Regions from separate parts of the Bacillus yunxiaonensis genome, predicted to be linked through region 2. Evidence: predicted binding sites of a transcription regulator. Region 2 holds the regulator's gene; each other region holds the start of a gene.
The links. Region 2 encodes Rex, which represses fermentation and respiration genes when NADH is low (regulators of the CRP and FNR family bind a similar motif). Its sites were predicted from a motif close to TTGTGAAATATTTCACAA; they were not measured.
Positions count from the first base shown of each region.

Region 1: the regulator Rex is predicted to act here: its motif matches at 1,388-1,405, upstream of WAX78_RS10675 (lactate permease LctP family transporter).
Region 3: the regulator Rex is predicted to act here: its motif matches at 1,644-1,661, upstream of pflB (formate C-acetyltransferase).

Region 1 covers NZ_JBAWSV010000003.1:270,284-273,578, forward strand. Annotated here, with positions in the region: gene WAX78_RS10670 (alpha-amylase family glycosyl hydrolase) at 1-683, opposite strand, end outside; gene WAX78_RS10675 (lactate permease LctP family transporter) at 1,597-3,258, shown strand.
Region 2 covers NZ_JBAWSV010000018.1:3,935-7,229, reverse strand. Annotated here, with positions in the region: gene WAX78_RS24915 (CPBP family intramembrane glutamic endopeptidase) at 1-639, shown strand, start outside; gene WAX78_RS24910 (YdiK family protein) at 642-839, shown strand; gene WAX78_RS24905 (redox-sensing transcriptional repressor Rex) at 866-1,495, opposite strand; gene WAX78_RS24900 (ABC-F family ATP-binding cassette domain-containing protein) at 1,679-3,295, shown strand, end outside.
Region 3 covers NZ_JBAWSV010000008.1:30,642-33,936, reverse strand. Annotated here, with positions in the region: partial or broken gene pyk (pyruvate kinase) at 1-1,173, opposite strand, end outside; gene pflB (formate C-acetyltransferase) at 1,772-3,295, shown strand, end outside.

The DNA of each region.
Region 1 (3,295 bases), on a different contig from region 2:
TGTTTGAGCCAAAATTTCCCGATTTTAATCATTTCTTCTCTTACTTTAGGATTGTCATAGTTTAAGTCCGGCATCCCTTCCCAGAACGTTGCGTAGAAATACTCTCCGTTCGACGCTTTGTGCCATACTTGTTGACCCCATGGGCCTTTTTCGTTTAAGTCTGTATTTTTATCAGCCCAAATATAGTAATCGCGATATTTACTGTTTTTATTTTTTAACGCATCGACAAACCAAGGATGCTCACTGCTTGTATGATTGATAACAAGATCCATTACTATCTTTACGTTGCGTTTATGTGCTTCTGTTGTTAGTTCACGGAAATCTTGTAAACTTCCATACTGAGGGTCGATATTATAGTAATCTGTTACATCATATTTGTGATAACTAGGAGAGGTGTTAATAGGCATCATCCAGATACCGTTTATTTGAAGATCATTATTTGTTTTTGGATCTCCATCATTTAAATAATCAAGTTTCTTTGTGACGCCTTTTAAGTCACCATGTCCATTGTTATCAGTATCATAAAAAGAATTAACATACAGTTCATAAAAAACGCCGTCCTTATTTCCTGTTTGTGCCTTTTGTCCCTTATTATTATGTAATGTTTCCGCCTGTATGTTTGTTGATAAACTCACAACTAGTGGTAAAGATAGTGCTAACGCAGTCCATTTTTTCTTCTTCATACTTCTATCTCCTTTTCGTTTGCAATCGTTTGCACTAATTGACGGGAATTGAAATATAGAACAACATAAATACACATATAATGGTTTAAAATAATTTGAATTATTGCATCTAAAATGCATTTTACATCTTAATGAATGTAATGGATTTCCCCTTCATTGATTAGAGCAATCGATTGCATTAATTTTTAATAACATGAAAAACATAACATTAATTGGAAGCGATTTCAATAAACTAAACATTAAAATTTTTTGAACGTTTTAGGAATGTAGCGTCTGGAGAAATTCTACATTCCTAAAAATAAATTGATACGACAAAGGAAAAAAGTTTTATCCTGCTATTCGCGGGTAGTAAGACCCCATCTCAAGATTAGAGAGAAACGAAGAACATAGGAGGGGGAATAAGGAAAAACGCCACTGATGGAAGTTTCATTTTGCCCCGCTCTAACAGTCGGTAAGAAGTTAGGCAAGGAAGAGAGAGGCAAACCGTCTGTAAGGGCCCGATTAGTTCAACTAACCTTCTGGGAAAAAAGGCTCCCAGAAGGAAGTTTCATTTTATCCCGCTCTAACAAGCAGTAAGCAAAGATGGGAGTACAAGAAGAGAAACTGCTTGTAAGAGCCCGATTGGTTCAACTAACCTTCTGAGAAAAAAACGCTCTCAGAAGGAAGTTTCACTTTATCTTAAAAACCTGTAATCATATCACATTTTGTGAAGGGATGAACAAAGAAAATGTGAAGAAAATTCGAAAATAGGATTGTAAATATAGGGAAATATGATAAAGTAGAATTATCAAATATTTATGAAAACGTTTTCTTCGAACGTTTTATTTTTTAGACCTAAAGGTCTGATGACCTGGTTGTCTATTTATAGGATTATAGGTGTATGAAAAAGGGACATTAGAAGGGAAGGGAAACTATGAGCACATGGACACAAGTTTATGATCCGCTAGGTAATATTTGGCTTTCAGCAGCAGTTGCAATGATTCCAATTATATTTTTCTTTTTAGCGTTAACAGTTTTTCGTATGAAAGGCTATGTTGCAGGATTTATTACAGTTGTATTAACAGTTATAATTGCACTTTTCGTTTATAAAATGCCATTTAAGATGGCGATGGCAGCAACGGGTTATGGCTTTGCTTATGGATTATGGCCAATTGCTTGGATTATCATCATGTCGGTATTTTTATACAAAATCTCAGTGAAAACAGGACAGTTCGATATTATTCGTGCATCTGTTCTTTCTATTACAAATGATCATCGGCTACTTGTAATTTTAATTGGCTTCTCATTTGGTGCATTTTTAGAGGGAGCAGCAGGATTTGGAGCACCGGTAGCAATTACAGCAGCACTTCTTGCAGGACTTGGTTTAAACCCATTATACGCAGCGGGACTTTGCTTAATCGCAAATACAGCGCCGGTAGCATTTGGAGCTATGGGGATTCCAATTTTAGTAGCTGGTCAAGTAACAGGTATTGATCCTCATAAAGTAGGACAAATGGCTGGTCATCAATTACCACTTCTATCGTTATTTGTTCCATTCTTTATTGTATTCTTAATGGATGGATTAAAAGGTATAAAACAAACGTGGCCTGCATTATTTGTAGCAGGTGGTTCATTCGGGATTACGCAGTTTATTACAGCAACATATCTTGGACCTGAACTCCCAGATATTACATCGGCACTAGTGAGCTTAGTGAGTTTAGCACTATTCTTAAAAGTATGGCAGCCAAAAGAAATTTATCGTTCTGGAGAAGGACAAGTAGAGGCAGCAGCAACGGTAAATGCTGGTTCTACAATAAATTTAACAGCAGGAAAAGTTTTGAAAGCGTGGTCACCGTTTATTATCTTAACGATAATGGTTGTAATCTGGAGCCAAAAATTCTTTAAAGATCTATTTGCTCCAGGCGGTGCGCTTGAAAGCTTAGTGTTTAAATTTCAAGTTCCGGGTCTGCATAATTTAGTAATGAAGGCAGAGCCAATTGTTAATAAACCAACGCCATATGAAGCTATATTAAAGCTTGATATTTTATCGGCAACAGGAACAGCGATTTTGATTGCATGCATTATCACAATGTTTGTTTTGAAAATGAGTCCAAAACAAGCGGTGGTTACATTTAAAGAAACATTACAAGAATTGAAAATGCCAATTCTGTCAATTGGCTTAGTACTTGGCTTTGCGTTTATCGCAAATTACTCAGGGCTTTCATCAACATTGGCATTAGCATTAGCGGGAACTGGGAAGTTCTTCCCGTTCTTCTCGCCATTCCTTGGATGGCTCGGGGTATTCTTAACAGGATCAGATACATCTGCAAATGCATTATTCTCAAATCTACAAGCAATTACAGCGCATCAAGTAGGCGTGAAGGAAGTATTGCTTGTTGCGGCGAATACAACGGGCGGTGTAACTGGTAAAATGATTTCACCGCAGTCCATTGCAATTGCATGTGCGGCAGTTGGACTTGCTGGAAAAGAATCTGACTTATTCCGTTTCACAGTGAAACATAGTTTATTCTTCGTAACAATCGTTGGTATTATCACATATATTCAAGCTTATTATTTAACTTGGATGATTCCTTAATAAAAAAGGGGTGTCTCTTATGATGAGATACCCCTTT
Region 2 (3,295 bases):
ATATACAACAATGGAAACAGAACTTTCGAAGAAAAGGTACAATTAGCAACTGCACATTGGGGACTAATTAGCTTTTTTATCGCTCTTATTATTATCCTTCTGTTATTACGTAATGATACACAATCAGAAAAATGGGATCGGGAAAAGACAAACATTCCTGCTACAATAGGATGGATTATTTTAGGGGTTTTTCTTGCTTTATTTGCCCAAGTAATTGCCGGCACCATCGAAACACAAATTTTTAAAGTTAAAGCTGAATCTGAAAATACACAAAACATTATCGATATTATAAAAGCTGCTCCATTATTTATAATTGTTTCGTCTATATTTGCTCCTATTCTTGAAGAAATTGTATTTAGAAAGATTCTATTTGGAACACTATATAAACGATATAACTTCTTTATCGCAGCAATTGTGAGTTCACTTATATTTGCTTTAATTCATTTTGACCCTACACATTTATTAGTGTATATTTCCATGGGGCTTGTTTTTTCATTTTTATACGTAAAAACGAAACGGATTATTGTACCCATTATGGCTCATGTTATGATGAATACAAATGTTATGTTAATTACATTTGTACTACATCCCTATCTAGAAAAGGCTGAAAAATTGCAAGGATTTATCGGAGGATTTTAAACATGCGAAATTCACCATTTGTTATGGCAACTTTGTATTTTCTTCTCGGGTGTATTTTTACATACTTAGCAATTACAAGTGTTGAGGATACAATTTGGAACTTTTACACACTATTACTTTCTGTAATGGCAACGGTTGATTTTAGTTTGGCACTTCGCCTTATTTTTTCTAAACCGAAAAAAGGTAGTATGAAGAAATAATAAAAACGCAGGGAATTCCTGCGTTTTTATTGTGGATAATTTTTCAAAAAGTATACAAGCGTTTGTAATTCTACCGCTAAATCGATATGATGAATTCGAATGTGTTCTACTATATTTAACCTAGCAGGTGTAAAGTTTAAAACTCCTTGTATACTCGTGTGCGATAAGCGATCTGCTACAGCTTGTGCAACAGAAGCAGGTACTGTTAATATTGCCACTTTTATATCATCTGATAATTTTTCTTCTAATTCATCCAGGTGATATACTGGAATTCCTCCGATTTCTTTTCCAACTTTCTCTTCATCAACGTCAAATGCCATCTCAATTTTTGTGTTATTATTTTTCGTAAAATTGTAATGTAAGAAAGCTGTCCCTAAATTACCTACCCCTATTAGGGCTACACGCGTTACATCATCTTGGTCAAGTGTTTCGCGGAAAAACGACAATAAATAATTTACGTTATAGCCGTATCCCTTTTTCCCTAATGCCCCAAAGTATGAAAAATCTCTTCGAATTGTCGCAGAATCTACTTTCACCGCTTCACTTAATTCTGCAGATGATACGCGTTGCTTACCAGATAACGATAAGTTTTGGATAAATCGATAGTATAGAGGCAATCTTTTGGCAGTCGCCTGCGGAATTTTAGGCTGCTCCATGCAACCCCCTCCTCTCTTCCTATCTGTTCAAGTGATTGAAACATGTACGGAAGTTTAGCATTGAAAGTTTTCCTTGTATAATAGAGAGAGAACTTCTCTATTTATGTTCAACTATACACTATTTTTAGTATGATTGAGAAATATAATCATGGCAAAGTTAAGAAATTATTTGAGGTGAAAACATTGATTTTACTACAAGTGAATAACCTTTCCAAGTTGTACGCCGCTGAAGTGATTCTTTCAAACATTAAGTTAGAGGTACAGACGCGTGATCGCATTGCACTTGTCGGCCGTAACGGCGCTGGAAAGTCTACATTATTAAAGATTATTGCAGGAGAACTATCCCATGACAGTGGAGAAATTATCAAACCGAAAGATGTATCTATCGGTTACTTAGCACAGCACACTGGTCTTGAAACGTCATTAACCATTTGGGATGAAATGTTAACGGTATTTCTAGATTTGCAACACATGGAGAAAGAACTCCGAAGGCTAGAACAAGAAATGGGGAAAGAAGAAAATTTCACAAATGTCACTGCACATGAAAGATTGTTAGCAGAGTATGATCGTCTGCAATTAGATTATAAAAATAAAGGCGGCTACCAATACGAAGCTGATATTCGCTCTGTTTTAAGCGGACTCGGCTTTCCTCCTGAGACACACGGAGCAACAATCTCCACATTAAGCGGTGGACAAAAAACTCGTTTAGCTCTTGGCAAATTATTATTAACAAAACCAGATTTGCTTATTTTGGATGAGCCCACCAACCATTTAGATATCGATACATTAACATGGCTGGAACAATATTTACAAGGCTATCCTGGTGCTATTTTAATCGTTTCACACGATCGATACTTTCTAGATAAGCTCGTAACACAGGTGTATGAAATCTCTAATAAACAAAGTCGAAAATACACAGGGAACTACAGTAAGTATTTAGAACTTAAAGCAGCACTATACGAACAAGAGATAAAGCGTTACGAAAAACAGCAAGAAGAAGTCACAAAGTTACAAGACTTCATTCAAAAAAATATCGCCCGTGCATCCACAACAAAACGGGCACAAAGTCGCCAAAAACAATTAGATCGTATGGAGCTTATGACAAAACCACTCGGTGATGCAAAATCTGCTTCTTTCCATTTTGATATCGATAGGCAAAGCGGCAATGATGTACTACAAGTAAAAAATGTCACAATTGGTTATAATAATGAGCCAATCATTGAGCACATTCATTTCCAATTAACAAGAGGTGATAGTGTTGCCCTTGTCGGTCCAAATGGAATCGGAAAATCCACCTTATTAAAATCTCTTGTGGATAAACTTCATCCTTTAAACGGCAGTATTTCATTCGGCTCAAACGTTTCTATTGGATATTATGACCAAGAACAAGCAAACTTAACATCATCGAAACGTGTATTGGATGAGCTTTGGGATGATTACCCGCTGCAACCAGAAAAAGAAATCCGCACAGTACTTGGAAACTTTTTATTTTCTGGTGATGATGTTTTAAAGCCAGTCTCTTCTTTAAGTGGTGGACAAAAAGCACGTTTAGCCCTTGCGAAACTTATGATGCAAAAATCAAATGTACTTATTTTAGATGAACCGACAAACCATTTAGACTTAAGTAGCAAGGAAATCTTAGAAAATGCTCTTATTGATTTTCCGGGAACTATTTTATTTGTTTCCCATGACCGCTATTTCATTAATCGCATCACCACAAAAGTTATTGAGTTATCAACAGACGGGGCAGTGGAATATCTAGGCGATTACGATTATTATGTAGAAAAGAAAAATGAAATG
Region 3 (3,295 bases), on a different contig from region 2:
CGGGCGATATTTTGAGATCATTTGCGCTGTATAACCACTTTTGGTTGGTGTTAAAATCGCCTTTGCTTGTAAGGAATAAGCTGCTTGAACAGCAGCGGCACTGATTGTTTCTGTTATTTGTTTATGGTTATCATGAAGCAATTGCTTTTGATTTTGGAATAAAGAAGACTCCTCTACTTGCAGAGCGATTTTATTCATCATTTGTACGGCTTCTATTGGGTAGTCACCGGCAGCTGTTTCTCCTGAGAGCATAATCGCATCTGTGCCATCAAAGATTGCATTTGCTACGTCTGAAGCTTCTGCTCTGGTTGGTCTTGGATTTCTTTGCATAGAATCCAACATTTGTGTTGCCGTAATGACTGGTTTTCCGAGCAAATTACAGGTATGAATTAATTCTTTTTGAATAATTGGTACATATTCTGCTGGAATTTCAATGCCCATGTCACCGCGGGCAACCATAATTCCATCCACAACTTCTACAATTTCTTTTATATTATCAATTCCCTCTTGATTTTCAATTTTTGCGATGATGCGAATATGTGAGGCATTATGCTTTGCTAATATGTCGCGTACTTCTAAAATATCAGCAGCTTTACGTACAAAGGAGATTGCGATGTAATCAACACGTTGCTCTATTCCGAAAAGAATATCTTGTTTATCTTTTTCCGTAATACCAGGCAGGCGGATTTTTACATTTGGCACGTTCACACCTTTATGATCTTTAATTATTCCGCCATGTATAACTTTTGTTTGTAACTCACCATTTGTCTTTTCTGTTACTTCTAGCTCTAATAGTCCATCATCAAGTAATAGATGGGACCCTACTTCTACATCATCGTATAGACCTTCATATGTGACAGAAAACTGTTTAGATGTTCCGAGTACCTTTTTCATTGAAACAGTAACAGGCGTACCTTCAAGCAGTTCTGCTTGTCCGCCTTCAAATTCATCGATTCGAATTTTAGGTCCTTTAATATCTTGTAAGAGTGCAATGTTTTTTTTAGCTGCCGCTGCGGCTTTTCGTATCGTATTGATACGTGCTTCATGTTCTTCGTGTGTTCCATGAGAAAAATTTAATCGAGCCACATTCATTCCAGACTCTAGTAAAGAAAGTAATGTTTCGTATTGGTCACTTGCAGGTCCAATTGTGCAAACGATTTTTGTTTTTCGCATATAAAATTCCTCCTTTTTTAAACCACATATTAACGGACGATAAATCCTCCTACTGCTGGAAGTTTTCGCTATTCGTGAGCAGTAGACCTCTTCAGAGAAAACGAAGAAGATAGGCAGGGAAAAGGCCTGTAAAAGCACGATTGGCGAGAGCTTTCCATCCGGCGGGGATAGAATTTTCACTTTATGAGAAGTTTATCCCTACCGTGGAAGAAATATTATTTTCACCGCGGTTTACAATGTATATAGCCATCTATACAAAAAAGGTGTGCCAAAACAGGCACACCTTTTTTCATTCTGTTTCAAAAATACTATAACAGAATAGGGAGGGAAAGTATTACAGTTTAAAATGGATACGACTCTTATACTGCAGAAAAGGATTCCTTCATTAAGAATACCAAAAAAAATGAAATTATTAAAAGAGGTTAATTAAATCAAGATTTAAGTAGTGTTTTCACTATGTCCATAGTGGTTTGCTCACTATTTCACAAACATGTCACAACTGTAACGTTCATTTTTTCAAAAAAGTAGTATTCTAAATACGTAAGCTGTTATATAAAAAATCTTAGTCCTGTACTAATCAAAAATGGAGGAGATTAGGATGACTGAAGTATTAGAAAATGTAAAAAATGCATGGGAAAACTTTAAAGGTGAAAAGTGGAAAGCAGAGATTGATGTCCGCAACTTCATTTTAAATAATGTAAACGTATACGAAGGTGATGAATCCTTCTTAGCTGGAGCAACAGAAGCGACGAAACAACTTTGGGATCAAGTAATGGATTTAACAACACAAGAACGTGACAATGGCGGAGTCCTTGACATGGATACGAAAATTGTTTCTTCTATTACATCACATGACCCAGGATATTTAAATAAAGATATTGAAAAAGTAGTTGGTTTCCAAACTGACAAGCCATTTAAGCGTTCATTACAACCATACGGCGGTATTCGTATGGCAGAGCAAGCTTGTGAATCTTATGGATATGAAATGGACAAAGAATTAAGCCGTATTTTCAGAGACTGGCGTAAAACGCATAACCAAGGTGTATTCGATGCTTATACTCCTGAAATGAGAGCAGCTCGTAAATCAGGCGTTATTACAGGTCTTCCAGATGCATATGGACGTGGTCGTATTATTGGTGACTATCGCCGCGTTGCATTGTACGGTATAGATCGTTTAATTGAAGCGAAAAAAGAAGATTTGAATTTAACTGGCGGTGTAATGAGCGAAGATACAATGCGTTTACGCGAAGAATTATCTGAGCAAATCCGTGCTCTTCAAGAATTAAAACAAATGGCAGCTTCTCATGGCTTTGATATTTCTAAGCCAGCAACAAATGCACAAGAAGCATTCCAATGGTTATATTTCGCTTATCTTGCAGCAATTAAAGAACAAAATGGTGCAGCAATGAGTCTTGGCCGTACATCTACTTTCTTAGATATCTTTATTGAAAGAGATTTAGCAAACGGTACATTAACAGAAGAAGAAGCACAAGAAATTGTGGACCACTTCATTATGAAATTACGTCTTGTGAAATTTGCAAGAACACCTGATTATAATGAATTATTCTCTGGTGATCCAACTTGGGTAACAGAATCTATCGGTGGTATTGCACTTGATGGTCGTCCATTAGTAACGAAAAACTCATTCCGTTTCTTGCATACATTAGACAACTTAGGACCAGCTCCAGAGCCAAACTTAACAGTTCTTTGGTCTAAACAATTACCACAGAACTTTAAAAACTACTGTGCGAAAATGTCTATTAAAACATCTGCAATTCAATATGAAAATGATGACATTATGCGCCCAGAGTATGGCGATGATTACGGTATTGCTTGTTGTGTGTCTGCAATGAGAATTGGTAAGCAAATGCAGTTCTTCGGAGCTCGTGCAAACTTAGCTAAGACACTGTTATATGCAATTAATGGCGGTAAAGATGAAAAATCAAAAGAACAAATTGGACCTGAATTTGCACCTATCACTTCTGAAGTATTAGATTACGAAGAAGTTATGCGTAAATTTGATATGACAATGGAATGGCTAGCAGGTTTATATTTAAATACATTAAATGTAATTCACTATATGCATGATAAATATAGCTATGAACGCATTGAAATGGCACTT